DNA from 3 places in the Pseudoalteromonas sp. S3178 genome. Region 3 is predicted to be linked to each of the others. Evidence: predicted binding sites of a transcription regulator. Region 3 holds the regulator's gene; each other region holds the start of a gene.

What was found. The regulator sigma-54, encoded in region 3, starts transcription at its own class of promoters, with help from an activator protein. The targets are predictions, from matches to a motif close to GTTGGCACGNNNNTNGNNT.
Region 1: CWC11_RS15145 (EF-hand domain-containing protein) is a predicted target of sigma-54. The motif match lies at 8,873-8,891, and genes of this name have one in related genera.
Region 2: fliS (flagellar export chaperone FliS) is a predicted target of sigma-54. The motif match lies at 5,867-5,885, and genes of this name have one in related genera.

The regions. Positions count from the first base shown of each region.
Region 1 is NZ_PNCW01000055.1:2,866-13,349, forward strand. It holds gene dapE (succinyl-diaminopimelate desuccinylase) at 1-250, opposite strand, end outside; gene CWC11_RS15095 (ArsC family reductase) at 250-594, opposite strand; gene CWC11_RS15100 (PTS glucose transporter subunit IIA) at 599-1,096, opposite strand; gene CWC11_RS15105 (ACT domain-containing protein) at 1,100-1,486, opposite strand; gene pta (phosphate acetyltransferase) at 1,714-3,873, opposite strand; gene CWC11_RS15115 (acetate kinase) at 3,876-5,090, opposite strand; gene yfbV (terminus macrodomain insulation protein YfbV) at 5,347-5,793, shown strand; gene CWC11_RS15125 (putative RNA methyltransferase) at 5,777-6,580, opposite strand; gene CWC11_RS15130 (energy-coupling factor ABC transporter permease) at 6,577-7,224, opposite strand; gene xthA (exodeoxyribonuclease III) at 7,230-8,036, opposite strand; gene CWC11_RS15140 (exonuclease III) at 8,277-8,708, shown strand; gene CWC11_RS15145 (EF-hand domain-containing protein) at 8,931-9,452, shown strand; gene scpB (SMC-Scp complex subunit ScpB) at 9,602-10,192, shown strand; gene rluB (23S rRNA pseudouridine(2605) synthase RluB) at 10,189-10,484, shown strand, end outside.
Region 2 is NZ_PNCW01000012.1:68,846-79,329, reverse strand. It holds gene CWC11_RS02865 (flagellin) at 1-1,153, shown strand, start outside; gene CWC11_RS02860 (flagellin) at 1,480-2,964, shown strand; gene CWC11_RS02855 (flagellar protein FlaG) at 3,132-3,566, shown strand; gene fliD (flagellar filament capping protein FliD) at 3,623-5,023, shown strand; gene CWC11_RS02845 (hypothetical protein) at 5,110-5,406, opposite strand; gene fliS (flagellar export chaperone FliS) at 5,411-5,812, opposite strand; gene CWC11_RS02835 (sigma-54 dependent transcriptional regulator) at 6,174-7,610, shown strand; gene CWC11_RS02830 (DNA-3-methyladenine glycosylase I) at 7,896-8,489, opposite strand; gene CWC11_RS02825 (sensor histidine kinase) at 8,621-9,733, shown strand; gene CWC11_RS02820 (sigma-54-dependent transcriptional regulator) at 9,730-10,484, shown strand, end outside.
Region 3 is NZ_PNCW01000018.1:63,706-74,189, reverse strand. It holds gene rapZ (RNase adapter RapZ) at 1-127, opposite strand, end outside; gene CWC11_RS04710 (PTS sugar transporter subunit IIA) at 144-596, opposite strand; gene hpf (ribosome hibernation promoting factor) at 601-888, opposite strand; gene CWC11_RS04700 (RNA polymerase factor sigma-54) at 915-2,414, opposite strand; gene lptB (LPS export ABC transporter ATP-binding protein) at 2,484-3,209, opposite strand; gene lptA (lipopolysaccharide transport periplasmic protein LptA) at 3,206-3,751, opposite strand; gene lptC (LPS export ABC transporter periplasmic protein LptC) at 3,741-4,295, opposite strand; gene kdsC (3-deoxy-manno-octulosonate-8-phosphatase KdsC) at 4,292-4,843, opposite strand; gene CWC11_RS04675 (KpsF/GutQ family sugar-phosphate isomerase) at 4,844-5,815, opposite strand; gene CWC11_RS04670 (calcium/sodium antiporter) at 5,818-6,786, opposite strand; gene CWC11_RS04665 (ATP-binding cassette domain-containing protein) at 7,041-7,856, shown strand; gene mlaE (lipid asymmetry maintenance ABC transporter permease subunit MlaE) at 7,856-8,635, shown strand; gene mlaD (outer membrane lipid asymmetry maintenance protein MlaD) at 8,649-9,197, shown strand; gene CWC11_RS04650 (MlaC/ttg2D family ABC transporter substrate-binding protein) at 9,203-9,883, shown strand; gene CWC11_RS04645 (STAS domain-containing protein) at 9,876-10,169, shown strand; gene CWC11_RS04640 (BolA family protein) at 10,175-10,432, shown strand; gene murA (UDP-N-acetylglucosamine 1-carboxyvinyltransferase) at 10,446-10,484, shown strand, end outside.

The DNA.
Region 1 (10,484 bases), on a different contig from region 3:
ACGGTGGATGTTGCCAATTTTGCACTGGACCTGTAGGTACAACATCGGTATGTCCTGCAAAGCAAAAATGCGGTGACTGAGTGCCTTTACGTGCCCATGTATTTAGCGTGTCAGTAAAAAATAATGATTCAATATTAAAGCCAACCGCCTTTAGGCGATCGTTCATCATTTGTTGGCAGCCAGCATCTTCAGGTGTTACCGACTCTCGCTGAATAAGTGCTTGTGCAAGTGCAATTACATCATGTGTCATTATTTAAAAATCTCATCATATTGAGCAGCTTTAAAGCCTAAATGGTAGCTACTATTATTTACAAGCACAGGGCGTTTGATCATTGCTGGTTGTTCAACAAGTAGCTCTATTGCAGACTCTTTGGTAAGACTTTGTTTTTGCTCATCAGATAATGCGCGGTACGTGGTGCCGCGTTTATTAACTAGCTGTTCCCAGTCAAGTTTGTCTGCAAACGTGCTGACCATTTGTGTATTTACGCCATCTTTTCGATAGTCATGAAAAGTAAACTCAATATTATTATCTGCTAAGTATTTTTTAGTCTTTTTTATGGTATCGCAATTGCTTATGCCGTATAGAGTGATCATAAATCTACTTCTTTTTGATAATAGTTAATAGGGGATCTGCACCCGCATTTACATGCGTATGCGAGTAATGAAACGTGCCTAAGGTATGGCCGTTGAGTAATATTAAACTTGCTAGCATGGGCTTATCAAGCTTACGCAGGTCAAAATACGCAAGACGCTGACCTTTACGTATTTCACTGCCGTTAAGCTGGGCAATATGGGTATGAGTAATAGGCTGTGAGCCAGAAATAGTTAAGTTTATTAACACTTTTAGGCCATTTTTAGCCTGCAAAATAAATTCAGTACCTGCGTTTTTTGCTTGAAGTAATGTGCCATCAAAAGGGGCTAAAATTTTATGACTGCTAAGGCTCACCATAATGCCAGGGCCAAGCGTGCCATATTTAAAAAACGGTTCGGGATGGCTATCAAGCATGGCTACTTTACCAGTAAATGGGCTGGTAATTGTAATTGCATTATTGGGTGTTTTATTAACGGCTAAATAATCAAGTTGCTGTGCTTTCATTGGCTAATCTGCTACCACATTGTAGCCATCATTTTTTAACGCTTTGAGCGCTTTGGAAGCTGTTTGTTTTTTTACCAAAATATAGTCTGTATCGTAAGTTGATATTGAAAAAATAGAAATTTTAGCACTGGCGAGTACGCCTGATATATTAGCCATTATACCTGTGAGCGAAAAGCCTAATGGGCCAACCACTTCTAGTGCTTGCCAGTCAGGCTCTGTATCTAAGCTTTGGATTTCAAATTCACTAGGGCAAACAATCGATAGTTCATCGTGAGTTTTAGAAATAAAAAATAAAGGCTGTTTTAACAGTGCCGAAGGTATGTTGGCATCAACGTCTAAACTATGAATAGATAAAAGCGTGCTGTGTAATTGTAATGTTTGTTTTGACATTAAACGCCTGCGATACAGCCATATTGATAGCTTTATAGTATAGATTATTGGATTTAAATTAAAGGTGTATCAGTGACTAAAGTAGCGGTTTGTAGGCAGGCTTTAATAAAGATTAAAAACTTACCCACAATTTCTGTGGATAAGTATGGGAATTGGTAGGTATAAATAGCCTAACTTATTAATTATTAAATAAATAATAGCTAGGCTATAAAAAGCACACGTTTAGATTATTGCGTAATTAAAGCTTCTGCTTGGGCAGCTTGAATAGCCGTTAATGCAATAGTGTATACAATATCGTCAACTAATGCGCCGCGGCTTAAATCGTTAACTGGTTTACGCATACCTTGTAGCATAGGGCCGATACTTATTAAATCGGCACTGCGTTGTACGGCTTTATAGGTTGTGTTACCGGTATTTAAGTCTGGGAATATAAATACGGTTGCTTTACCTGCAACTGGGCTATTTGGCGCTTTTTTAAGAGCAACATTTTCCATAATTGCGGCGTCGTACTGAAGGGGGCCATCAATAATTAAATCAGGGCGTTTTTGCTGCGCTATTTTGGTAGCCTCACGTACTTTTTCTACATCGGCACCAGTACCAGATGTACCTGTACTGTAACTTATCATAGCTACACGCGGCTCTATTCCAAACGCGGCAGCTGAGTCGGCTGATTGAATCGCTATATCAGCAAGTTGCTCTGCATTTGGATCTGGGTTTATTGCACAGTCGCCATATACAAGAACTTGATCAGGCAGTAGCATAAAAAAGACAGAAGATACGAGCGATGACCCAGGGGCTGTTTTAATGAGCTGAAGTGGCGGGCGAATGGTATTAGCTGTTGTGTTTACTGCACCCGATACTAAGCCATCTACTTTACCTTGCTCTAGCATCATAGTACCCAGCACTACGTTATCTTGCAGTTGCTCTTGCGCCACAACGGCTGTTAAACCCTTACCTTTACGTATTTCTACCATAGGTTCAATGTAGTCGTTAATAATGCTTTTAGGTTCTACAATGCTTACGTGCTCGTTTAACTCTATCCCTTGTTGCTCTGCAATACGCATAATTTCATCGCGATCACCTAGTAATATAGTTTTAGCTATACCACGCTGGCCACAAATAGCGGCGGCTTTAATTGTGCGTGGCTCGTTACCTTCAGGCAGTACGACTGTTTTACCTGCTTTACGGGCTTTATCTGTTAATAAGTAACGAAATGCTGGTGGTGACAGCTTACGTGTTTTACCGACACTTTTAACGAGCGTATCTAACCAGTCTGAATCGATAAACTGTGCATTATGATCTTTTACTTTTTCAATACGCTGGTCATCATCGCTAGGTACTTCCATATTAAAATTATGAAGCAGTAGGGATGTACGCCATGTATCGGCTTCGGTTGCAAGTATTGGTAAACCCGTTTGCATAGCTTGTTCACACAATGCCATTATGCGCGCTTCAGGTTCAAAGCCACCGGTTAGCAATATTGCGCCAATTTTAGTGCCATTCATGGCTGATAAACACGCAGCAACAAGTATATCTGAGCGATCGCCAGGTGTTACTAGTAATGCACCGGGAGTAAAGTGATTCAAAATATTTGACACAGTTCGGGCACAAAATGTAATACGACGCAGGCGACGATGTAGCATGTCACCTTCGTTAATAATGGTCGCTTTTAAATACGCACTTAAATCTTTAACGCGTGGTGCAACTAAGTCAAAGTCCCACGGGATGGCACCAAGTAACATAAACGGGTTTTTTCTAAAAATAGGTAAAGAAGCTAAGCGGTTTAGCTCGTTATCTAATTCTTCAGGTTTGTAGGCGTCGACTAAATCCGCACGTGCGCGGCCTTCTTCATCAAGAGGGGCATTTACTTTATTAAAAATACAGCCAAGAACACGTGGGTGGTCAATACCGCCGTAGTTACCCGCTGCGATTTCAAGACGATCTTCTATTTGCGTAATATTGTAGTTGCCGGGGGTAAGTACAAAAACAATGTCGGCACCGAGTGTTTGCGCTATTTCGCGGTTTACGCGCCCAGCATAAGGTTGCCTACGGGTAGGAACCATACCTTCAATAATAGCAACTTCATCATCGTTAATTTTACTTTCAAATCGCTCAACAATTTCTTCAAGAAGGTCGTCACCACGGCCATCACCGATCATTTGTTCGGCGTAATCCAATGCAAAGGGAGTAGGCGGATTAATAGGTGAGCCCTGAGTAACTATTTGCGTTGATTTTTCTGGCCCAGTTTCGCCTGAGCGAGGCTGTGCTATTGGTTTAAAAAAGTTAACTTTAACCGTTTTTTGCTCTAAAGCGCGCACTAATCCAACAGAAACAGAGGTTAAGCCAACGCCTGTAGACACCGGGATAAGCATAATACGACGTGCCATAATTACAGCTCCTTCACAATGTTTGCAGCATCTAGGGCAATAACCCATTCTTCGTTAGTCGGCATTACGACTGCTTTTGGTATTTTATCTGATGTGCTAATAATACCTTGCGTGCCAAAGCGAGCGTTTAAGTTTGCTTGCTCGTCACAATTAAGGCCTAAGTAGCCAAGCTGTTTGATTACATTTGCACGAATAATATCGGAGTTTTCACCAATACCGCCGGTAAAAATAAGTGCATCTAGACGTTGTAATGGCACCATGTAAGCTGCAATTTGTTTAGCTAAACGATAACAAAAAATATCAAGCGCCAATTGTGCTTTTTTATGTCCTGCAACTGCGGCTTCTTCTATTGTACGGCAATCATTAGAAAGCTCACTGATACCTAAAAGGCCACTTTCTTGGTTTAATAAGTTATCAATTTGTTTTGCGTTGTAATCTAGCTGGGTAGTTAAAAAATTAAATAAACCAGGGTCAATATCACCACTACGAGTACCCATAACTATGCCTGCCAGCGGTGTTAAGCCCATGCTTGTATCAACGCTTTTCCCGTCTTTAATTGCGCAAACAGAGCAACCATTACCTAGGTGAGCGCTAATAAAATTACTTTGCTCAATAGGCTGGTTTAATAATTTAGCTGTTTGGCCTGCAACGTAATAATGGCTTGTACCATGCATGCCGTAACGTCTTACACCGTAGTCGGTATAAAGCTTATAAGGTAATGCATACAAGTAGGCAACTTCATCCATAGTTTGATGAAAAGCGGTATCAAATACGGCTACTTGCGGTAAGCCTATAAATGAATTTTGCGCTGAAGAAATTCCTAACAAGTTAGCATGGCCATGCAAAGGTGCTAAAGATGATGCTTTAGTAATGCCTTCAATTACAGCATCATCAATTAAAACTGATTTCGTAAAGTGCTCACCACCATGAACAACCCGATGACCTACAGCAATTAGGTGCTCATCTAGGTTGTGATTTTTTATTAAGGTTACAAGCGTATTTATAGCCTCAGCATGTGCTTGGTTTGCACCCAGCTCAATTACTGTTTTAGCGCCATTATATTTGTATTTAATAGACGGCGCGTCAGCACCTAAGCGCTCAGCTAGGCCCGAAATTATTTCGTGTCCATCGTTTGCATCAATAATGGCAAACTTTAAGCTAGAGCTACCACAATTTAGTACTAAAACATGTTGTGACTTAGGGGAGGTTGTTGGCATAGATTTAATTTCCATAAACAAATTAGTAAGTGAGCGTTAAGTATTGGGCGTTACACTTGAGCTGATAATGGCTAAAAGTTTAATTTAGCACTGCCTATTTTAACTTAGTTCAGCAATTTAGTTTAGTGTTTTGGCTGATTTAGCAGCTAAATTAAGTGTTTTTACCGATAAAGTGTAACTCCCTTATTTTGTGTTACACTTTGGAAATAGCCAATATTGAACTTGAATTTAAAAGCAGTATCTGTGAGGAGTCATGATGCAAAAAAGTGTGATGTCACAACTACAAACGGGTCGTTTGTATGCTAAAAACTGGCCTATGCGCAAAGAGCTGGCACCTTTATTTTTAGAATTTAGGGTAATAAAAGCGACTGAATTAGCTATAACTGTGATGCCAATTTTAGCTATGCTTACTTTGTTTTTTCAGCTTAACTACTTAGGCCCTGACTTTTTACCACAAGCAATTGCTAGCGCATTATTTTTTATTTCACTGCCTCTACAAGGTATATTTTGGCTAGGTAAACGAGCACAAACACCTTTAGAGCCCGCAATGCAAAAATGGTACACCGAGCTTTATACAAAAATGGTAGAAAACGGTTATCAAGTTCAACTTAGTGAAAACAAGCCCCGTTACATGGAGCTTGCTAGCTTACTTAAAGATATGTTTGAAAAAATGGATAGGGCGTTCACTAAAGAGCAGTTTTAATAAACTGAGTTATGTAAAACGATAAGGTGACCTTGTGCTCACCTTTTTCCTCGAGCGCTGTCCAGTGCTCGGGTCTAAATTTCCACGCGAATGGCGTCATCATAATCAAGTTTTTAATGTCGGTGACACCGAGTGTAACGGTTTCAGTTAAAAGCGATTGTGCTGATTTTTCAAAGCCTTTTGGTGTTGTTATTTCTGTGTGCTCATTTACATTTGAATAAATGTACGTTTTTAATTCTTTTAAATGCCAGGGCCCTGGGCTTGCTACTACTAAGGTTGTGTTTTCATTTGCGAGGCGCGCTAGCTCTACCTCAAATAAAGGAGCAAAAACACTAACAAGTACATCAGCAAATTCATTTTTAAATGGGGCTTGGCTTATAGAAGCCACGCTAAAATCGCAATTAGGATAACGCTTAGCGGCATATTTAACCGCAGACTTTGAAATATCAACGCCGTATACCTGCGCGTTTGTTTTATTTGCTATGGCTTGAGTATAAAACCCTTCACCACAACCTAAATCTACAACAGTATTAGCGCTTATATTACTAATTGTATTACTAAGGCTTTGCTGCAAAAAACGGTAATGACCAGTTTCTAAAAATGCACGTCTAGCTTGCACCATTTCTAATGAATCGCCCGGTTGCTTTGAATTTTTTTGCTGTACTGGCAGCAAGTTAACATAACCTTCTTTTGCAAAATCAAAACTGTGATTATTAGCACAGCGAAGCGTAGAGTCTGTTTTTATAAGTGCTTGGTTACACAGTGGGCATTGATATTGTAGACTCATGAGTCTAAGTAGTCCTTATCGTAAAAAGTTTTAACCCAGTGTGGGCGGTAAGTAATCATAATGGTAATAGCCATACCATTGAGCATTGCTTCAGGAAACCAAATTATAGCACTCAAATAAACGTAGTTATCAGCCAGTTCTTGCCAATTGTATTGGCCTATTGTCAGATAAAATAATGCACCTAAGCTTATTTTTATACAGGCAATAAACCCAGCTGTTATAAATGCACAAACAAATATATAAACAAAAAAATGGCGGGGTAAATATTGGTAACTGATTAAAAAGCCAAGGTAGCTCAATAATATAGGTATAAAGGCACCAATAAGTATTTGCATGGGTAACAGATTAAGCTCGATTTGACCAACGGCAGTTAATAATACGCTGGCTAGCACAGAGCTTAAAATAGCTGATCGCCACCCTAAAATTAAGGTCGCTGCTGTAACACCTAAAATGTGCAAATCTAGGCCTGTTAAAATACCAGCTTTTATACGCCAAAGCACAGCAAATACTATAGCGCATGCAAGCACACCCGTTTGACGTGCGGGTGTTGTATAAAGTGCTTTATATGTTTTTTTATCAAAGCTTAGTAAAGCGATAATAATAACAAGAGCCCAAAGTAGCCCTTGTAAAGTAAGACTAATCATCAAAACTATTTAAATGTAGACCAAATAGGTGCGTGATCCGATGGTTTTTCAATACCACGTAACTCGTAATCAATACCTGTATCAATACAGCGTGCTGCAAGGTCTTTAGTAGCAAGTACCACGTCGATACGAAGGCCTCGGTTATCAACAAACCCTTTAGAACGGTAATCAAACCATGAATATTGATCGTTTGTGTCGGGATTTTGCTCTCTAAAGGTATCTGTAAAGCCCCAATTTAATAATGTTGCTAACCACTCACGCTCTTCTGGTTGGAAAGAACATTTACCTGTTTTTAACCAGCGCTTAGCGTTTACATCACCAATGCCAATATCTAGATCGGTAGGGGAGATGTTTATGTCGCCCATTACAATTACGTCTTGCTCTGGTGTGTGGTTAGTTTCAAGGTGGGTCATTAAGTCTTTATAAAATTGACGTTTATAAGGAAATTTAGTTTCGTGATTAATATTATCGCCTTGTGGGAAATAACCATTCATAACGGTTAGGTCACGGCCATTATCTTGTTCAACGGTTACGCTTATCATACGTTTTTGTGATTCATCAGTATCTGTTGCAAACCCTTTTAAGACCGATTTAGGCTCTTTTTTGCATAACATAGCTACACCGTAATGTGCTTTTTGACCATGAAAATAAACGTGATATCCCATTTTTTGAACATCTTCTAGTGGAAATGCTTCGTCATGAACTTTAATTTCTTGCAAGCCAATAACGTCTGGTTGATGTTTATCTATTATTGCTTGTAATTGATGAAGGCGGGCACGCAGACCATTGATATTGAAAGAAATCACTTTCATAAAATTTACCTTAAAATTGGTTCTATTTAGTGGCATAAATTGTATCAGTAAATACACGTACATAACATGACTGAATTGAGTTAATAGCTGCACAAATGTTGATCAAATGATGGTTAAAGTTTAAACATTGTAAATGCATTATTAATTAATTAAATAAATAAAAAATTCAATTGATATTAGCTATTTTGAATATATAATGCGCAAAAATTACTTGTTTAGCTCGTTCAAATAGGATCTCTCATGAAAACACAACTACTTTTAGCTACCGCTTTATTTGCATCTGCAACTGTTTGTGCACAAAGCAACACTTACTTCAGCCAAGACAACAAACTTGAGTCTAAATTATGTGTATTAAGTGCTAACGAAGGCTTTAGCGTTGCCCGTAAAGAAGCTGCTCAACATGGCGTTTATTTATCTCGTTTTTCTAAGAGTATTTTGTGTAACGGTGAAGACATTCGTGAGATCGCTAAAAAAGCGACGGTAAGTACTTCATCAGTAGATAAAGTAGAAGTATTTGCTAAAGATGCACACCAAGAAACACAGTTATGTATGACTGCACTTAAAAAAGGGTTAGCACCAGTACGTCAAAAGATTGGTAACTTAAACTCTTTAAAATGTAATGGTCAAAACGTAACTGAGTTTGTTAAGCGTTACCAAAACGCTGCAATTTAATTTTAAGCTAAAAATTATCTTTTAGAAAATGCCTGGTTTTAACCGGGTATTTTTTTGCAAAAATTACAAGGTAGGCTGCAATCATTGCAAAGCTAAGTAATTGATTAAAGTATATAAATTAAGCTAAATACCACTAACTAATTGATAGTTAGAGTGTTATTTATATTGGCATCGGACTTGTATTAGTTAAAGTGACATTTACTAACTACAAGGATACGTCTTATGAAAAAGTTAACACTAGCAACAACTATTTTAGCATCTTTGAGCTTAGCGGCTTGTGCATCAAACCAAGGTTTAGAAAAAATCGATAGCGATTTTGCAAGCTTAGATAACGACAGTGATGGTTATATTTCAAAAGTAGAAGCAGATGATGACAGCATCTGGGGGCATTTTTCAAATATTGATACCAACATGGATAATGAAATCAGTCGTAAAGAATTTAACGCATACATGCAATTAAATACCGGTAAGGTAGCCACTGACAGCGAAGTTAGTGAGTCAGCATTTAAAGCTAAAATAGCAAAGTTTGATAAAATCGAAAATGATTTTAAGAGCTTAGATAACGACAAAAATGGTTATATTTCAGTAGAAGAAGCTGATGATGACGATATTTCGAACCATTTTGGATACATGGATGGTAATAACGACAAGCGCATCAGCAAAGGTGAGTTTAAAGGTTATATTAAAAAATACGGTAAAGCGGTAGCTGAAGATGATGCTCTTAAGGTATTAAGACACAGCTAATATTACCTAAATTAGTTAATAAAAACAGCCAGCATTAATTGCTGGCTTTTTTGTGCATTTAATTTAGATAAAAGGCAGATATATTTTCCACCTTTTATGATGTTCTGTCATAATAGATGGCTGTGTATTTTAAAAGGCTGGGCAAAATTATGGCAGGTCGTCGAATTAGTGATGAGCAATTAATTGAGATCATTGAAGCGGCTATATTTGTCGCAGACAAACCAGTTAGTAAGCGCCATTTAAAAGACACAGTACTTGCTGATTTAGCTATATCAATGGCAAGAATTAACGCTGCAATTGAAGCTATAGAAAGCCACTTTCAGACACGAGGTATACGCCTTGTAGAAGTTGGCAGCGGTTATCGGTTTGAGGCTTGTAGTAGCTTAAGCCCTTGGTTGAGCAATTTATGGCAAGAACGAGCGCCTAAGTATTCGCGCGCGCTTTTAGAAACGTTGTCGTTAATAGCCTACAGGCAACCAATAACACGTGGTGAAATAGAGCAAGTAAGAGGCGTTACTACCGGCTCAACAATTATAAAAACCCTTCTCGAGCGTGAGTGGGTTAAAGTGGTAGGGCATAAAGAAGTACCGGGTAAACCGGCATTATATGCAACTACTAAGCAATTTTTAGATTATTTTTCGTTAACAGGTTTAGAGAATTTACCTGCTTTGCCATCAGATCAGCAAAGCAAAATTAATCAGTTAATGAGCGATCCTTCTGTGAGAGAACCATCCGAATGAGTATACAAGGTGAAAAGTTACAAAAAGTCTTAGCCCGTGCAGGCGTAGGCTCACGCCGTGAAATGGAAAAATACATTGATGCTAACCGCGTTAGTGTAAATGGCAAAGTAGCTAAGTTAGGCGACCGTGTTGAAGAAACCGATTTAATTCGTGTTGACGGTCATACTGTAAAAATTGAAGAAAAAGCAGATCGTATCTGTCGTGTAATTATGTACAACAAACCAGAAGGTGAGTTAAGTACACGTAAAGATCCTGAAGGCCGTCGTACTGTATTTGACCGCTTACCTCGTAT
Region 2 (10,484 bases), on a different contig from region 3:
ACTTCAGGTTGAGTTAACACGTATTGCAGATACAACCTCATTTGGTGGTCAGCAATTACTTGATGGCAGTTACGGTAGTAAGGCGTTCCAAGTCGGTGCTAACGCTAACGAAACTATTAATGTATCATTATCAAGTGTTGCAGCTGAAAAAATTGGCTCAAACCAATTAAACCTACAAGGTATCGCTAACACAGGCTTTGGTACCGCCGCAGCTGCTGGAGCAACAGCACCCGCTAACTCAGTTGCTACTGGGGTGTATACTATTTCAGGTCGAGAAGACTCAGCTGTAAATATCGAAGCAGGAACAAGTGCAAAAGGTGCGGCAGCTAAAATAAATCAAATGTCCGGTACAACAGGGGTAACAGCCCAAGCTAGAACAGAGGCTGTACTTAATATAGGTGGTGCAGCTACCGTTGCTGATGAAATCGTAAGCTTTGAACTAAATGGCGAAAAAGTATCATTTGTTGCAACTGCTAATGCTGATAGTGACGAACAAGCAATGGCTGAAGCTATAAATGCGCGTACTGATGAGCACGGAGTTACAGCTGTAATAGAAAATGGCGTACTAACTATCTCTAATAACCAAGGCGAAGACGTAGTAATCGAAGATTTTGAAACTACTGATGCTACAGGTGCAGCGATTGCTGCTACTTTAGATGTTACCGCAGCATCTTATGATGGTAACCCAGATACCGCAGTAACACTTACAAGTGGTACTGCTACAGATTCAACACGAGTAATGGGGAGTATCCAGCTTAATTCTGCAGAAGTGTTTACTGCTACTGCAAATAATACATCATTAGCTGCTACTATTAACGAGACTACCAGTAAGCTTGAAGATGCAGCTGACATTGATGTGACCACTCAAAAAGGGTCCCAAGATGCGTTATCTGTTATTGATAATGCAATCGCCAATATTGATGCGCAAAGAGCTGGCTTAGGTGCAGTTCAAAACCGATTTAGCTTTACAATTAACAACCTTGCCAACATTGAAGAAAATGTATCGGCATCACGTAGTCGTATTCAAGATACAGATTTTGCTACGGAAACTGCTGAAATGACTAAAAACCAAATACTGCAGCAGGCGGGTACGTCAATCCTCTCGCAAGCGAACCAGGTTCCACAAGCAGCTATTAGCTTATTAGGTGGTTAGTAACGAACAGTATTCTTAAACTGCTAATATAAAGCACACCTTTTAAGGTGTGCTTTTTAGTCTTTGACTATAAATAGCACGCTGTACGTGAATGAAAAATTTTTTATGGGGTAATTTTTTATTTTTTCATGGGGTGATTTTTATTATTTCCTTTAAAATTATTCACTTAGATTTGTTTTGTGAATAACTTTAAAAATAAATCAAAATAACGCTAAAGATAAATTTTCTCCTGCCGTTAACTTAACCAGTACAGAGCTTGAACATACAATTGTGACAGCTCTTGGTTAAATCTAAACAGTCACATTACGAAAGTAATCAGGAGTTTTATTATGATTTCAGTAAATACAAATGTATCTTCATTAAACGCTCAGCGTAACCTATCTACTTCAGGTTCTGACCTTGCAACGTCAATGGAGCGTTTATCATCAGGCATGCGTATCAACAGCGCAAAAGATGATGCGGCAGGCCTACAAATTTCAAACCGTTTAACTTCACAAGTAAATGGTTTAGCAGTAGCACAACGTAACGCTAACGACGGTATCTCAATGGCACAAACAGCTGAAGGTGCTATGAGTGAATCAACAAGCATTTTACAACGCATGCGTGAGCTAGCACTACAATCTGCTAACGGCTCAAACTCAACTGAAGACCGTGAGTCACTTCAAAAGGAAGTCTCTGCATTACAAACAGAACTTACTCGTATCGCTGATACAACATCATTTGGTGGTCAACAACTTTTAGACGGTAGCTTTGGTTCTAAGTCATTCCAAATTGGTGCTAACTCTAACGAAACAATTAATGTTTCCCTGTCGAGTGTAGCAGCAGAAAAAATTGGTTCTAATCAAGTAAACTTACAATCTGCAGCGGCTGATGGCTTTGGTCAAGCTGCAGCTGCAACAGCCGCTTTAGCTGATAGTGCTGTTGCTGGTGGTACATATGACATTTCTGGACGTAATGACGCTCAGGTAACTATTGAAGCTGGTGCGAGCGCTGAAGATGCTGCGGCTGCAATTAATAGTGTTACGAGCTCTACAGGTGTTACGGCTCAAGCACGAACAGAAGCTGGTTTGTCTCTTTCAGGTCTAGCGGGTGCAGATGATGTAGTTAGTTTTGAGCTTAATGGCGAAAAGCTATCATTTGTTGGTACTGGCACTAAAGCTGGTGATGAGCAAGCACTAGCTGAGGCTATTAACAGTGCTACTGATGATACCGGTGTTACTGCAACAATTGAAAATGGTGCTCTTTCTGTATCAAACAATAACGGCGCAGATATTACATTTGCAGATTTAACCGACAGCAATGCTACACCAACAGTTGCACTTGACGTTACACCTGAAGGTTATGATGGCGCTGCTGGTACAGCGGTAACAATAAATGACGCAGCTGGTGCAACCAGGGTATCGGGTGCTGTTCAGTTGAACTCTTCAGAGACATTTAGTGTAGACGCAAGTGATGCTTCTTTAGCGGCAGGAACAGACCCTGTAACCAGTAAATTAAATGATGTTGCAGATATTAATATTACAAGCCAAAAAGACTCACAAGATGCGTTAGCAATTATTGATAATGCTATTGCAAATATCGATTCACAACGTGCAAGCTTAGGTGCGGTTCAAAATCGTTTTGACCATACTATTAGCAATTTGTCTAACATCTCTGAAAACGTATCTGCTTCACGTAGCCGTATTCAAGATACTGACTTTGCAACTGAAACTGCAGAGATGACGAAAAACCAAATCTTGCAACAAGCGGGTACGTCAATCTTATCGCAAGCGAATCAGTTACCACAAACAGCACTTAGCTTATTAGGTTAATAAGTAAAACGTTATAGCTTAATGGGTAGCTAGCTAGTACAAAAAGTCAGTATTAGTTTTAAAAAACAAGGAGGTGGCTTTAGCTACCTCCTTTTGTGGTTTAAGGGTATAAATTAAGCTATTGTTAGTCTAATAAGTATACAATTTCGGCAATATTAGGAGGCGTTATGAACACCATTACTTCAAACGCAGAAGTTACTATAGCATCAACATCTTTAACTGGTGAAGATAAACAAATAGGGCAGGCTGGCTCAGTATTGACTCAGCGAGCTGTTGATGACGTAAATAAAACGGATGAACAAGGCCCACAAAATCAGTTAAGCAACCAATACGCACAACAAGGAACTGAGACTAATAGTTCGCCAAACCAACAGCTTGAGCGTGAACAGCTTGAAAAAGTGGCGCAACAATTGCAAGACTTTATGGGTGAAATGAATCGCAGTCTACAATTTCAAGTTGACGAAGATTCAGGGCGTGATGTAATTAAAATACTAGATAAAACCAGTGGTGATGTAATTAAGCAATACCCTTCGGAAGAGGTATTAAGTTTAGTGTCAAAGCTTTCTGAATCTGCGGGTATTTTAATAGACCAAACCGTTTAGTCGACGTATCGTTGATATATTATTAGTTAAATTTTTTGAGTATAAAGAGGTGAAGTATGTCTATTTCGTTTAATGGCTTAGGCTCTGGCTTAGCTGTATCAGACATAGTTGATGCATTAGTTAACGCTGAGCAGGCTCCTGCTGAGGCTCGCCTAAATACTCAAGAGAGCACTTTAACTACTGATATTTCTGCTGTAGGGGCTTTAAAGTCTGCACTACAGCAAGTGCAAACAGCAATGGAAGCGTTAGGTGATTCAGATAATTACCAAAAACGCAGTACGTCAGGCAATGATGATTTCATCTCTATTAGCGCTGATGAAGACGCACAGCCAGGTGGTTATTCTGTAGAGGTTAATAACCTTGCTACGGAGCATAAAATACTTTCTGAAGCCTTTGATGCTGACGCTGCTGTGGGTGAAGGTACAATGACTCTTAGCTCGGGCGACAACAGCTTTGATATTGAAGTATCAGACACTGCTACTTTGAGTGAAATTAGAGATGCAATTAACGACAGCAGCGATAACGATAGTATAAACGCAACAATAATAACGGATGATACAGGCCAGCATCTAGTTCTTTCAGCTAAAGAGAGTGGCTTAGAGAACGAGATTAAAGTAGAAGTAACGGATACTGACGGCAATAACACCGATACCAACGGGCTATCTCGTTTAGCTTTTGACTCTGCAGGTGTGCAAAATGCATCTGAAATTATTGCTGCAACCGATGCATCCATTACCATTGATGGCTCACTCACAGTTAGTAGTTCCTCAAATACGTTTACTGATGTTATAGATGGTATAACAATCACCGCTAAAAAAGCACATGACACTGATGATGATTTAAGTGATATATCAGTAACCGAAAATAACAATAATATTCAATCAGGCTTAAATAACTTTATTTCCAGCTATAACGAACTACTTGAGCTTAGTAATACCCTCGGTGCTTCAAGTGAAGATGGCGCTGGTGTAATGGCCGGCGATTCGTTATTGCGTGGTGTAATGTCTAAATTAAGAGAGCAGATTACCGACTCTGTGGATTTAGGAAATGGTAACTCATTGTCACTTTCTCAGCTGGGCGTTGAAACAGATCGTTATGGTGTTTTAACGCTAAATACTGAAACACTCGATGAGCAAATAGACGCTAATGTAAATTTAGTACAACAGTTTTTTGTAGGCACTGATGAAGATGGTTTTGCCCAATCATTTGACGAACTTATGAGTTTTTATACCGACACCGACGGTATTATTCAGAATCGTATTGATAGTAAAACAAATCAACTAGATGATATTGATGATCAGCGTGAAAGCTTAACAAGTAAAATGGAGTCGCTTTCTTCTCGATTATACGCTCAATATAATGCTATGGATTTACTGGTAGCGAGCCTAAACTCAACTAGTAGCTATGTGCAAGCTCAGCTTGAAAATATGCCAGGTGTAGTGAGTAATAACTCTTAACTCTTAATACTTATTATGAGCACAAAAAAACCGTTTAAAAACGGTTTTTTTATGCCTGCTATTTACGTTAATTAATATGTAAGTAATTAAATCGACTTGTATGCTGAAATTGCTTTCCCCGATTTTTTTTGCTTAATGATAGCTTTTGATGATTCATTTTTTTTAGCCATTGCTTGCTTGTTAATCGTGTTTATAGCAGCTTGTATAGCCTCTAATTCTTGAGCATTTGGCGGAGTATCACTTTCGCACCAGCTTTTAAGCTCAATATTTAAAGTATCCATAATTGGTTTAGCTTCTTCAGCTTTATTGCTTTGTACTAATGATTCAATATTATTAAGCAACTCACCAATTTGCTCTGCTTTAGCTGAAAGGCTTTGACCCATAGCATTATACCGCAGGATTGCGTTGATCTGCTGGAATACTATCCCAACCTTCTTTTATTTCTTTAATGATGCTTGAAACTTCAACAACTGCTTCAATATCATTATTTATATTAGCTTGCGTTAATTTGCGCTGGCAGTAGGCGTATAGCGCCAATAAATTATCAGAAATACTAGGATCTTGTTCTACTTCTAAGTTAAGCGCATCTTGCAGTGCACCTAATAATAAAATGCATGCTGAGAGGTTTTCGCCTTTTTTTTCTATTTCTTTGCGTTCAATAAAACCCTTAGTAGCAGCTAAGCGACCAATAATATTACTAAAAATAAGGTTTATTTGTTCATACGGCGCCATTTCTGCAATGTTACTTGCACGAACTTGGCTGTATTTTTTCAGTGAGACATGTGCCATGGGAAAATCCTAAAATTTAACTACTAAAATTATGTAAAACTTATATCAAAACAAAAGCAATATTAATGCCAAGCATTTTACATTTGTATAGTTATCGGCATTGTTACTTTCAACTTAAGTAAATAATAGCTTATATATTTTGTATATTGGGTAATTTGTACTTTAAAATTTTTAGTTAGCTTTTATATAAGGTTTTTATAAATTGATACTTAATGATTAATTCTTAAGTATGATTGATTTTGCTAGTCCGTCTGTTTTTTGGCGTTTATGTCAAAAAACTGCCGCTATCGCTTGCATCCACGCTGAACTGGCTTACAATTTAACTAATTAAATGAATTAGTGAAAGTACGGCTCGCTAACTATGATCTTGATTTTAGATAATAATAACAATCGCTCAATAGGATTAAACGCATCACTTACCTTTATAGGTGAGGCTGTACAATTGCTAGATGAGTCTAGCTTTGAGCAAATATGCAGTAAGTATCAGCAGCAAGAATGCATAGTAATCTTAGGTGCATTGCAAAGCTTAGATCACGAAAGCTTAATTAAACGCTACCCAACACTCCCTTTTTTATTAATTGGTGAAACACTTAAGCCACTACTAAGCATTGCAAATGTTGTAGGCTTAATTTGTGAGCCTTTCAATCACGAAGTAACCACGCAATTGCTGCACGATTGCCAGCAATATCAGCGTATGTTACCAACGGACCATAAAGGCCATAAACCTCATAAAGCATTTGATGGTTTAGTAGGTGAAACTGATGCAGTTAAAGACGTACGCTTTTTAATTGAGCAAGTGGCTAAAACCGATGCAAACGTGCTTATTTTAGGTGAGTCGGGCACAGGTAAAGAGGTTGTTGCGCGCAACGTGCACTTATTGTCTAAGCGTAATACAGGGCCATTTGTGCCGGTTAACTGTGGTGCAATACCTGGGGAGTTGCTTGAAAGTGAGTTGTTTGGGCACGAAAAAGGGGCGTTTACAGGGGCTATATCGGCGCGTAAAGGACGTTTTGAACTTGCTCAAGGTGGTACACTGTTTTTAGATGAAATAGGTGATATGCCTCTGCAAATGCAAGTTAAGTTACTAAGGGTGTTGCAAGAGCGCAGCTACGAGAGAGTGGGTGGCACAAAAGCCATACAGGCTGATGTGCGGGTTATTGCCGCTACTCATCGTAACCTCGAAAACATGATAGAAGAGGGGAGTTTTAGAGAAGATTTATATTATCGCTTGAATGTATTTCCTATTGAAAACCCTTCCCTGAGTGAGCGCGCTGATGACATTCCACTGCTATTAAAAGAGTTAATGCGCCGTGTTAATGAGCAAAGTGGCACCACCGCTAAATTTACAGAACGCGCGGTTGAGAGCTTAAAAGAACATGCGTGGCCAGGCAATATTCGTGAGCTTGCTAATTTAGTTGAGCGTATGGTTATTATGTTTCCTGAAAAGGTGGTGGATGTACCTGATTTACCAAATAAATATCGTTACATAGAAGTTGATGCCTACGAGCCAGAGTACCCAGAAGAGCTTTTAGAAAAAGATGCCTTTAACGATATTTTTAGCACTGGTTTTAGTGATTATGACTCTGAACCCGAAGCTGAATTTAATCAACAAGGCAGTGGATTACTACCTGATGATGGTATTGAGCTTAAAGACTATTTAGCAGAGCTTGAAATTAGCTTAATTACCCAAGCACTTGAACGCTTTGATTATGTTGTGGCACGCGCCGCGGAAATATTAGGTGTAAGGCGTACAACGCTCGTCGAAAAAATGAAAAAGTATAACTTGTCGCGAGACTAATCATTCCTAAAAGACAAAATACTTTTTATACTCATTGTAAGCTATCACTTTACGGGTTTTGCCCATTACGCATGCAAGTTTGCGTTTACAAGATAAACGCAAACTTGAACCTTGGCGGTAGACGCCGAGCTTGCTCGCTTGAAAAGCGCAGCTTTTAATTACTTAAACACGCATCTTAAAAACGAAGGCAAATGAGAAACCATAGTTAACTTACACGTTACTTCTCTAAAGCGAAGCGTCTCTTACCCTCTTTGTGAACAGATCACTTTTATGGTTATAAGACACTTATTCACCAAAAGCCTTAATAATTTCTTCTTTTCTAAAACAATCATTACTATGGTCGTTAACCATACCGCATGCCTGCATATGTGCGTATACCGTTGTAGGGCCTAAAAACTTAAAACCACGCTTTTTTAAATCTTTTGCAAACGCGGTAGATACCTCTGAAATTGCAGGGTAGTCATCAATGTTATTTAAATTACTAATAATTGGCTTATTGCCTACAAACTGCCATTGGTAATGACTAAAGCTACCAAACTCTTTTTGAATTTCTATAAATCGTTTAGCGTTATTTACAGTTGCTGCAATTTTTAAGCGGTTACGCACAATACCTTCATCAAGCATGAGTCGCTCAATGTCATCAGCTGTAAATTTAGCTACTTTGTGCACATCAAAATTAGCAAATGCTTTTTTGTAGCCTTCACGCTTTTTTAAAATGGTGTACCAACTTAAACCCGCTTGCGCCGACTCTAGCGTAATAAATTCAAATAGTTTTGTATCATCATAAAGTGGCACGCCCCATTCTTCATCGTGATAAATAACGTAGTCTGGTTTAGTGGTGTCGAGCCACGGACAACGGCACTTTTTTTGCTCACTCATTATGATCCCTTTTAGTGTGCGTCATTTTTATGTCGCTTAAATTAGTGTCTAACTTAATGAAAAATATATAAATAAAATTTGGTATAAATTGTGCATTTAGCCCTGTATCTACATCAATTCGAGATTTGATTATGGCTCTTGCAAGCGTGTTAAAACCACAGTTTATTTCTGCAAATCAGTATAACCCATGTTTACTTCAAGAGGAGTACATTGGTGAGTTAAGCGATCTGCGTAAGCAAGCAAGCTGGCTTTCGCATTTAGTAGACACTATGCCCGCAGGTGTGGTGGTACTAGATGGCAAAGGTATGATAGCGAAAGCGAATCAAATAGCGATAGATATGCTTGGTGAGCCACTAGAGGGTGAGAAGTGGTTTAATGTGATTCAGCGCTCTTTTCGCCCGCATCAAGATGATGGGCACGAAGTGTCGCTTAAAGATGGTCGTTTAATAAAGCTTGATATAACCGCACTCGCTCCAGAGCCTGGCCAGCTTATATTAATGACCGATTTAACAGAAACCCGCCGATTGCAGAAAAGGGTTGCTCATATGCAGCGTTTAAGTGCGCTGGGTAAAATGGTTGCTTCATTGGCGCATCAGGTCCGTACGCCACTTTCTGCGGCTATGTTATACGCTGCTAATTTAGGCTCAAAACGCTTACCAGAAGCCTCTCGTGATAACTTTCAAACTAAATTAATGTCGCGATTAAAAGACTTAGAAACCCAAGTTAACGACATGCTGCTATTTGCAAAAAGTGGTGATCAGCAGGTTGTTGAGCAAGTTTCTATGCAGCAGTTATTAACAGAGGTTAAAACGGGCGCTGACGCTATGGTAGCCCTAAATAACAGTGAGCTAGATGTAAGCCTACCTGAGCCCGATATACAAATTGTGGGTAATAAAACTGCACTTGCGAGCGCGATTCAAAATTTAGTGCATAACAGTATTCAAGTTATTGGTAATGGCGCAGCGGTAAAAATAACGGCGCAAACAGATTCACACGACCCAAATATGGTACGAATTAGTGTTAGTGATAATGGCCCAGGCGTTGATTTAAGCCAAGGCGATAAGATATTTGAGCCATTTTTTACTACAAAAAGCCAAGGTACAGGTTTAGGGCTTGCGGTTGTAAGTTCGGTGGCTAATGCGCATCAAGGTCGTGTTGACGTGGCTAATAATGAACACGGGGGAGCCTGCTTTAGTTTGTTACTTCCCATTAAAACAACATCTAAATTAGAGGAATCATCATGAGTAACACTATTTTAGTTGTCGAGGATGATGCGGGCTTACGCGAAGCCTTAATTGATACGCTTGAAATGTCGGGTATTGAATGTGTTGCTGCAAATAGTGCAGAGCAGGCAATGCTATTACTTAAAAAAGAGCCATTTTCGTTAGTGGTAAGCGACGTTCAAATGGGCGCAATGAGTGGCCTTGATTTACTGCGTAGTATTAAATTAAATCACCCTGATTTACCCGTATTGATGATGACCGCTTATGCAACAATTGATGATGCAGTAGAGGCAATGCGCTTAGGGGCTATTGATTACATGGCAAAACCATTTGCCCCTGAAGTACTATTAAACATGGTGAGCCGTTACTTACCTGAAAAACCTAAAGACACCGATGGCCCCATTGTTGCCGATCCAACGAGTATTCAGCTCCTAGAGCTGGCAAGTAAAGTTGCGCGCTCTGATGCAAGTGTTATGGTGCTTGGCCCTAGTGGCTCAGGTAAAGAAGTATTAGCACGCTATATTCATGATAAATCAAGCCGCTGCAATGAGCCTTTTGTAGCAATTAATTGTGCAGCAATACCTGAAAATATGCTTGAAGCAACCTTGTTTGGCTATGAAAAAGGCGCCTTTACAGGGGCTATTCAAGCGTGTCCTGGTAAATTTGAACAAGCACAAGGCGGCACTATTTTACTTGATGAAATAACCGAAATGGATTTAGGCCTACAGGCTAAATTATTACGCGTTTTACAAGAGCGCGAAGTAGAGCGTTT
Region 3 (10,484 bases):
TTCGCACTAAAGAAGGCAGTAGGTTTACTGGAATGTTATCTACGCAATAATAACCTAAATCTTCTACAACGCGTAAAGCAACCGACTTCCCAGAACCAGATCGGCCACTTATGATAATTAACTCCATTTATCACCCTTTTAAACTACGATTGATTAACAATAACTTGGTAAAGCTCAGCATCGGATTTTGCACAGCGTAACTGTTTACAAAATTCTTTGTCATTTAGTTTATCAGCTATGGTTGCGAGAGTCTTTAGGTGCTGTTGGTTATCACCATCTGGTACGATGAGTGCAACAAATATATCAACAGGGCGGTTATCAATCGCATCAAAATTTATGGCTGTCTCGCTTACAAGCACTATTGCTAATGGCTCTTCTGCGCCACTCATTCTTCCATGAGGAATTGCAATACCACGGCCTATGCCTGTGCTACCAAGCTTCTCTCTATTCATTAGAGCACACAAAATATCTTGCTGTGAAAGATAAGGAAGCTTTTCATGAGCGAGTTCGCTAATAAACTCTAAAATTCTTTTTTTGCTATTAAAAAGGACCGCAGCTTTGCTGCAGTCCTGGCATATAAGTGAGCTTAATTTCATCATATTAGTGTCGAGCAAGCTTCTCTTTGTGTTTAATAACTTGACGATCGAGCTTGTCAATCAACGAGTCTATGGCAGCATACATGTCTTGATGTTCGGTAGATGCAAATAATTCTGCACCACTTACATGGATTGTAGCTTCAGCTTTTTGGTTAAGTTTTTCTACATCGAGAATGACATGAACATTGTTTATATGATCAGAATGCCTTTCTAGCTTTGCAAATTTATTATTTACGTAGTCTCTTAATGAATCAGTAACATCTACATGACGACCAGTTAAGTTTAGTTGCATAAGCGTTTTCCTCTTTGTTTTGCGTCTTATATCAAACTCTTTCGTTGATTAGACGGTGGAATAGCCAGAGATTCGCGGTATTTTGCGATTGTGCGTCTAGCTACTTTAATTCCTTGCTCAGCCAATATATCCGCAATTTTACTATCACTCAATGGTTTTGCTGAGTTTTCTGCGGCAATCAGTTTTTTAATCAAAGCACGTATTGCTGTAGATGAACACTCACCACCATTTTCGGTGCTTACGTGGCTTGAGAAAAAGTATTTAAGCTCAAATATACCACGTGGCGTGTGCATATACTTTTGAGTAGTTACACGCGAAATAGTCGACTCGTGCATTTCTACCATTTCTGCAACATCGTTTAAAACCATAGGTTTCATGGCTTCTGGACCGTGTTCAAAAAAGCCCTGTTGTTGCTTAACAATACAATTAGTTACTTTTAGTAGTGTGTCGTTTCTACTCTCTAGGCTCTTTATAAACCATTTAGCTTCTTGCAAATGAGAGCGAATAAATTGACTGTCACCACTAGATTTAACTGTTCGTGACATAGCTGCATATTGGCTATTAACACGTATCTTAGGCATGCTATCTGGGTTTAGCTCAACTACCCAACGGCCTTTTATTTTTTTAACTGATACATCGGGGATCACATACTCTGATTCTTCCCTTACAATAGTATCTGCTGGCTTAGGGTTTAGAGTGTGAATTAACGTCATTACTTCTTTAAGCTCGTCTTCTTTGAGCTTAGTTTTCTTCATTAATGTACGATAGTCGCGAGCCGCTAATAGATCAATATGATCGGTTAAAATCATCTTTGTTTCATTGATAAAAGGCGTATCTTTATCAAACTGATTTAGCTGAATACACAAGCACTCTTGTAAGCTACGAGCTGCTATACCCACCGGATCAAACAACTGAATACGTTTTAAAACGGCTTCTATTTCATCAAGTTCAACTTCGCCCTCGTCGTCGTTCTCTTGATTAAAGCTTTCTAAAATATCTTCACAGCTTAGCGTTAATATACCTGAGTCATCGACTGCTTCAACAATCGCTATTGCAATTGCTTCATCAGTAGGGCTAAACGGCGTGAGCTGTAATTGCCACATTAAATACTCGTGAAGAGTTTCGGTTGAAGCACCTTGGTAAATAGACTCATCTTCTGGCATAGGGCCTGATGATGAAGCAGGAGCTGCGCTCATGTACTCATCCCAGCTTACATCCATAGCCATTTCGTCACTTACTGTGTCTTTAGTAAGTGCTTCACCACTGTCTTGCTCGTACTCGCTTGGTTTTTCATCGGCATTAGCACTTACGGTTAATTCATCGTTATCTGCTTTTTGCTCGTTTTTGCCAGCTGATTCTTCCGTGTAATCTTGTTCATCTACTTCTAGAAGCGGATTGCTATCAAGCGCTTCTTGTATTTCTTGCTGGAGATCCAATGTACTGAGTTGCAACAAACGAATTGCTTGTTGCAGTTGTGGAGTCATTGTAAGTTGCTGGCCCATGCGCAGCTGTAATGATTGCCTCATGTATCTCTAACAATCCTTTTATGTTGTTATAATTAATACTAGCAGATGCTTAAAGACATGGCGTAAATGTTACAGCCTAAATTGCTCGCCTAAATAAACATCGCGTACCGTTTTATCATTTAATACGTGCTCTGGTGTACCAGAAGCGATTAACTCTCCATGAGAAACAATGTAGGCTTTTTCACAAACATCAAGGGTTTCTCTTACGTTATGATCGGTAATTAATACACCAATCCCACGATTTTTAAGATGTTCTATTATTTTCTTTATATCTAACACCGATATAGGGTCTACACCTGCAAAGGGTTCGTCGAGCAATATAAATTTAGGATTAGCAGCTAGTGCGCGTGCAATTTCTACGCGGCGTCGCTCACCACCCGATAAAGCCATACCTTGGCTGTCTCGAATATGTTGAATACTAAATTCATCTAACAAGTTGTTAAGCGTATCTTCTCTTGCTTTTTTGTTAAGCTCTTTACGCGTTTCTAAAATAGCCATTAAATTTTGATAAACGGTAAGTTTTCTAAAAATTGATGACTCTTGTGGTAAGTAGCCTATGCCTAATCTAGCACGACTATGCATAGGTAAAAGAGTAATATCGTTCTCATCAATAGAAATTTTGCCTTTATCACTCGGTACAAGGCCCACTATCATATAAAACGTAGTAGTTTTACCTGCGCCGTTAGGCCCAAGCAATCCAACAATACTGCCAGCTTTAACTTCTAGGCCAACATTTTTTACTACTTCACGGCCTTTATAGCTTTTTGCTAATAGCTCTGCTTTTAATGTACTCATGGCTGGCCTTTGTCACTTTTTTTTACTTTTTTAGGCTCAACTGGCACTAAAATAGTGTGAACGCGATCGGTAGAGTTTTCATCTTTTTCGGCGCTAATTAATTGCTGTTGCATGTCGTACGTAATACTTTTTGCATTGATTTTTTGACCCGCTTGAGCGACTTCAGCATCGCCAACAAGCGTTAAAAATCGCTTAGCAACATCGTAACGTACTTCGTTTGCACTGGCGCTCATTACTGTGCCGTCAGCTTGTTTTTCTTCAAAATAAGCTGGGCTACCTGTTGCTATTAATAATTGCTTGTTATCACCTAAATCATCGCGTTTGTGTACTTCTAATCTGTCAGCTGTAATACGACGATTACCGTGAATAATCTCTACGTTTTTTTCAAAAATCCCTACATTAGCTTTTAACTGGCCTTCTTGTTTGTCGGCGCTAATTGAAATTTGATTGGCAGCAGGAGAAGCTTCTTGTTCTGCCGCATAGCCATTAAAAGCAAGTAAAAGAGTTGGAATTATAAGTATTTTAGAAATTTTATTGGTCATAGTATATGGTTCGCGTATGGTTAATTAGTTTAATCACTTCAGTTTTTAAGTCGGCTTCAAGGCCTTTACCGGTGATTTTTAAATTGGGTCCAGTGATGACAACAGGTTGCTCCGAGCGCATTGTTAATAGTTCTATATCGACCTGAATATTATCAGCGTTGATTTTGTCTATCATGGCGTTATCGGTTAAGTTTTTGGCAACTACATTACCTTCTAATATTAACTGTTTGTCTTCGTATAATGTTGCTTCGTCAGCGTTTATTTGCCACGTTTGCTTTTCGTTATATAAGGTAAATATAGGCTTTTCAAAAAATGTAAAACCTAGCTGCTGGTATAGCTCCATTTTAGCCGCTGTTACTTTGTGGCTAATTTTACCTTGTTCATCATAAGCTGTTTGCTTCAGTTCTATGGCTATGTAATCAGGCTTAGCAATCACTTCAGGTTCTGCCTGAGGAGCTGTATTTGTTTGGGTAAAATAAGGGTACCAAAGCCAAACCATACAGCTAATGAATAAAATGCTAAGTATTATGCGCGCCGCATTCATGAACTCGTGCCTTGTGTGGTAAGTGCCTTACCATTTTCAAGCATGAGTAAATCGGTAAGCTCTCTTACTGCCCCAAAACCACCTGGCATTTGGGTAACGTAGTGCGATAAGCGTTTAATAAGTGGGTGAGCATCGTTTACAGCAACGGCAAAACCAACTTGCTCCATTACTGGCATATCGGGGCCATCGTCGCCAATATAGGCAATTTGGTCATCGCTTAGGTTGAGCTTGTTTTTTAGCTCTTGATAAGCAATTAGCTTGTCTTCTTGACCTTGATAAATATGTTGCACTGTTAAACTGCTCATACGGGTTTGCACTATTTGAGAGTGACGCCCAGTAATAACGGCTACTTCAAAGCCACTATTTATTAATGCTTTTATGCCAAAGCCATCTTTGGTGTTAAACGCTTTTAGCTCTTCGCCTTGGTTGCCAAGGTAAATTCGCCCATCAGAAAAAACACCATCAATATCGCATATAAGTAGCTTTACTTTTTTAGCGCGCGCTTTTGCATCAGCACTTAGCGGTTGATAGAGATCTTCAAATTGCATTTATAACACTCCTGCTTTTAATAGGTCTTGCATGTTTAGTGCGCCAATTGGTTGGTTTTTTTCGTTAACCACAATTAACCCATTTATACGTTTGTTTTCCATTATATTGAGCGCTTCAGCTGCAAGTATATCTTGGGTAGCTGTTGTACATGACTTAGTCATTACCACACTGATTAAAGTGGTGTGAATATCAATACGTTGCTCTAAAATACGGCGTAAATCGCCATCGGTAAATAATCCCGCGAGCTCTTTGTTGTCATTAACTATCGCGGTCATGCCTAATCCCTTGGCTGACATTTCAATTAATGCATCTTTTATAGTTTGCGAAATATTAATAATAGGTGTGTTTGCACCGCTGTGCATTACGTCTTTTAGCGTTAGTAGTAAACGCTTACCTAGGCTGCCTCCTGGGTGCGATAGAGCAAAGTCATCTGCGGTAAAACCTCTAGCCTCTAGAAGTGCTACAGCCATAGCATCTCCCATAGCTAAAGTGGCTGTGGTACTTGCTGTTGGCGCAAGACCTAATGAGCAGGCTTCTTTTTCTACTTTTATGCACACATGTACATTAGCAAGTGTTGCCATGGTTGATTGCATATTACCCGTCATGGCTATCATTTTTGCACCAAGTCTTTTTAATACTGGGATGATATTTAAAACTTCGCTGGTTTCCCCAGAGTTTGAAATAAGCATAACCACATCATTTTTTGTGATCATGCCTAAGTCGCCATGGCTCGCTTCACCTGGGTGAACAAAAAAGGCTGGGCTACCCGTACTTGCAAGTGTGGCGGCTATTTTATTACCTATATGGCCTGATTTTCCCATGCCAATGACAATAATGCGGCCCTGGCAGTCGTACATTAATTGACATGCATGATGAAAGTTTTCATCAACATATTGAGAAATATCACTCAATGCTTGGCGTTCTATATCAAGAACGCGAAGGCCTTGTTCAATAAAGTTTAACTGCGCCATGTTTACCCTATTTGACTGAAAATATAACCTTGGTAGCCTAAAAATGCTAATAGCAATAAGCCGCCTTCTACTCTATTGATACGCTGAGAACCTCTAAAGTTCAACGACATAATAATAAGAGCAAGTGTTGCACCTATCATTATTAATACATCTCGACTCACTAATGATGGATCAATTGCTGAAGGGTTAATAATACCGGCTAGTGGTAATACGGCTAAAATATTAAATATGTTTGAGCCCACAATATTACCAAGAGCAAGGTCGTCTTCATTTTTTAATACACCTGCAATAGAGGCTGCAAGCTCAGGTAAACTCGTACCTATGGCAATAATAGTTAAGCCGATGACTAAATCGCTCAAGCCAAAGTATTTTGCAATATCAACCGCTGAGCCCACTAAAAAATGTGAACTTACAGGAAGTAAAATCATGCCAATAACTAGCCAAAATACAGCTTTTTTTGTTGGAACGTCATTAGGTACTTCATCGCATGCTTCTGACACAAACGGATCATCTTCATTTTTCGCGCGCATAGAAACAATAATCAGCCCACCAATAAAAACGATAAAGCCAATTAAAAGTGCTATGCCTTCACCAAACGAAAAGTAGTTATCTGAAAACACATACCAAGTAGCCAATGATACGAGCATCACTAATGGCATTTCGCGTTTTAATGTACTTGAAGATACTGCAAGAGGGCGAAAAAGGGCGGTAATACCTAACACAAGTAAAATATTTGTAATGTTTGAACCCACAGCATTACCAACAGCTGTATCGGTTTTATTAGCTAAAGCTGCTGAGGCCGAAACCATCATTTCTGGCGCTGATGAACCCATAGCTACAACGGTTAAACCAACAATAAGCGTGGGAACGCCAAAGTTTTTAGCAAGGGCTGCTGCCCCATAAACAAACCTGTCTGCACTCCAAACCAGAGCTGCAAAACCAAGAATCAAAATAACAAACGAGGTAACCATTGTGATAAGCCAGTTATTCAAAATAGAGATGGCGCGAATAGTAACAAAAGCCAACATGAAAGTATAAATAAAAGAGTCAGGTCTGCTCTAATGGGCCCAGTGCTTTTAGTTTATATTTATAAACTTAAGCATGTGTTAAGGGAAAATCCCTCAGCCTTAGAACACTTTTTATAGGTGTATTACAAAATCTTACGAATTGTTTTTTCCATCTTTGATAAAAAACCCTTAAAATAGGATCACTAGTGAACATTGTTATGGAGAGCGACTTGTCGCAATCAATAGTAGAAGTCAAGGATGTGAGCTTTTCGCGTGGCGATAGAACCATATATAAAAATATGAGTTTCAGCGTACCTAAAGGTAAAATCACTGCCATTATGGGGCCAAGCGGAATTGGCAAAACCACCATGCTGCGTTTAATCGGCGGTCAGCTTAAGCCTGACTCCGGTGATATTTTATTTGAAGGTGGCAGCATTCCAAGTATGTCGCGTAAAGAGCTGTATGCGGCCCGAACAAAAATGAGCATGCTTTTTCAAAGTGGTGCTTTATTTACTGATATGTCGGTATTTGACAATATTGCGTTTCCAATTAGGGAGCATACAGATTTAAGCGAAGATATTATTCGATTAATAGTCTTAATGAAGCTTCAAGCGGTTGGTTTGCGTGGTGCTAAAGATTTAATGCCCTCTGAGTTATCGGGTGGTATGGCAAGACGTGCCGCATTAGCGCGCTCTATTGCTTTAGACCCCGAACTCATTATGTATGATGAACCATTTGCAGGACAGGACCCTATTTCTATGGGGGTATTGGTTAAGCTAATAAAGTCTTTAAATGAAGTGCTTGGTTTATCTTCATTAATTGTAACTCACGATGTTACAGAGGTTATGAGTATTGCCGATCACGTCATTATTATTGCTGATCAAGGCGTAATAGGCACAGGCACTCCCGATGAAATGCGCAATCATGAATCTCCATTAGTGCAGCAGTTTTTAAATGGTTTGTCGGATGGGCCTGTACCATTTCACTTTCCTGCGCAAACGTATGCCGATGAGTTACTTGGAGAAAAAGCATAATGTTGGATTTATTTCAAAGGCTTGGGCGAAAAACGCTAGGGCGTTTTGCTGCGCTTGGCCGTTCAGCACACATGCTGTTTAGTGCGCTTGCACATGTTCCTAATTTTAAAAAAGGTACCCCTTTACTTGTACGCCAACTATACATGGTGGGCTCGCAATCATTACTTATCATAATGGTATCTGGCTTATTTATAGGCATGGTTTTAGCGCTACAAGGGTATACGGTTTTAGTTGGCTATGGCGCGGAAGATAGCCTTGGTCCCTTAGTGGCATTGAGCTTATTACGAGAGTTAGGGCCTGTTGTTACTGCGCTATTATTTGCAGGGCGAGCAGGTAGTGCGCTCACCGCCGAAATCGGCTTAATGAAAGCCACAGAGCAACTTTCATCACTTGAAATGATGGCAATCGATCCGCTAAAACGCATAATAGCGCCGCGCTTTTGGGCCGGCTTTATTAGTATGCCTTTACTTGCATTAATATTTTCAGCTGTAGCAATCATTGGTGCTCATTTAGTAGGAGTTGATTGGTTAGGTGTTGATACAGGTAGTTTTTGGTCAATCATGCAGTCGCAAGTATCGTTTCAGCAAGACATACTAAATGGCTTAATTAAAAGCTTTGTGTTTGCAATTGTAGTAACTTGGATTGCCCTTTATAAAGGGTATGACTGTGTGCCAACCTCTGAAGGTATTAGTAAAGCAACCACCGAAACGGTTGTTCATTCTTCATTGGCAGTTTTAGGTTTTGACTTTATTTTGACAGCGGTAATGTTTACCAGCTAATAGGGTATAGATAATGAATTCACGGAAATTAGAAATTTTAGTTGGTTTTTTTGTAGCGCTAGGCATTTTAGCATTTGCGATGTTAGCACTAAAAGTAGCCAATTCTGGTATTAGTGGCTCAGGCGAAACATATACGCTAAATGCTAAATTTGAAAACATAGGCTCACTTAAAGCGCGGGCCCCAGTTAAAGTGGGTGGTGTAGTGATTGGTCGTGTTGAGTCTATTTATGTTCACCCGCAAGAATTTTTACCTGTAGTGAATATGACAATAGATGCGCAGTACTTATGTCGTTTTTCAGATACGAGCTCTATCTCAATTTTAACATCGGGTATTTTAGGTGAGCAGTACTTAGGTATTCACCCTGTTATAGCTCCAAGTTCAGCAGAGCAGCGCTGTTTAGGCGAAACAGTTACAGAGAATAAACAAGACGAAGCCATTGATGATTTATTTGGCGTAGAAAGCAAAGCGTTAGGTGATGGAGATTCAATGACAGATACCAAGTCTGCCATAGTGCTTGAAGAGTTAATTGGGCAGTTTTTATTCAACCAAGGTAGTGAGTAATTATTATGTTGAAAAAGTTTTTAGCGATTGTAGCCATAGGTGCAATAACATTAACGCAGAGCGTTAGTGCGGCAGAAGTAAAATTAAATGATCCTAATAAAATGGTACGTCAGGTATCTGAGTATACATTTGAGCGTATCAAAAAAGATCAGCCGCTTATTAGTAAAGACAAAGAGCATCTTCGCGTTATTGTTGAAGAAGAGCTTATGCCTTACATTGATTACAAATATGCAGCGCTTCGTGTATTAGGTAGCGAAGTATCTAAAGTACGTGCAATTACAGACGAAGCAGAAAAAGCTAAAGCAATTAAAGAAATTCAACGCTTTATTAGCGTATTCAGAGAGTACTTAGTTGCAACTTACGCAGGTGTATTTACTCAATATACCGATCAGCATGTAGAATTTGGTGCAGAGCAGCCGTTTAAAGGTAAAGACGTGGTTGTTGTAAAAACAAAAATCATTGAAGACGGTAAACCTGATATTAAAATTGATTTTAAAGTACGTGAAGATCGCAGCGGTGAGTGGCGTGCATACGACATGATTGCTGAAGGTATAAGCTTACTAGATGCTAAACAAAGCGAGTTACAAGGTATTTTACGCCAGCAAGGTATTGATAATGTAAGTAACCTTTTAGAGCAAAAGAGCCAACTGCCAGTTCAGTTTAGAGGCAACAATTCAAATGACTAAATTGGCAATAAGCCAAGTTGATGAACAGCACTTTCGGGTAAGTGGAGAACTTACTCGAAATTCAATTGGCAATGAACAGCTTCTGAACGATAAGTTATTAACTAAGCATAAAACCACCTATTTTGACCTTAGTGAGGTATCTAGGGTTGACACAGCGGGCTTAGCTTGGTTAATTCACTCTTTTGCAGAATTTAAGCAACAAGGTATCCGCCTTGAATTGCAAAATCCACCTGAGCAATTGCAAAATTTAATGCAATTGGGTCAAGTTACAACCCTATTTGAGTGAGAGTTATGGAAACTAGCCAAGTCGAAACATTATTACGCGACGAACTTCAATTATCTGAAGTACATGTAAAAGCCAATGGTAGCCATTATGAAGTGATTGCCGTAGGTGAATGCTTTGACGGTTTAAGCCGAGTTAAAAAGCAACAGCTAGTTTATGGCCCATTAATGAATACTATTTCTGATGGCACAATTCACGCTGTATCAATTCGTGCTTTTACTCCTACCGAGTGGAAACGTGAACAAAAATTTATTTTACCTCAATAGTTAAGGCCTCCTAATGGATCAATTTGTAATTCAAGGTGGCACTTCACTTGCG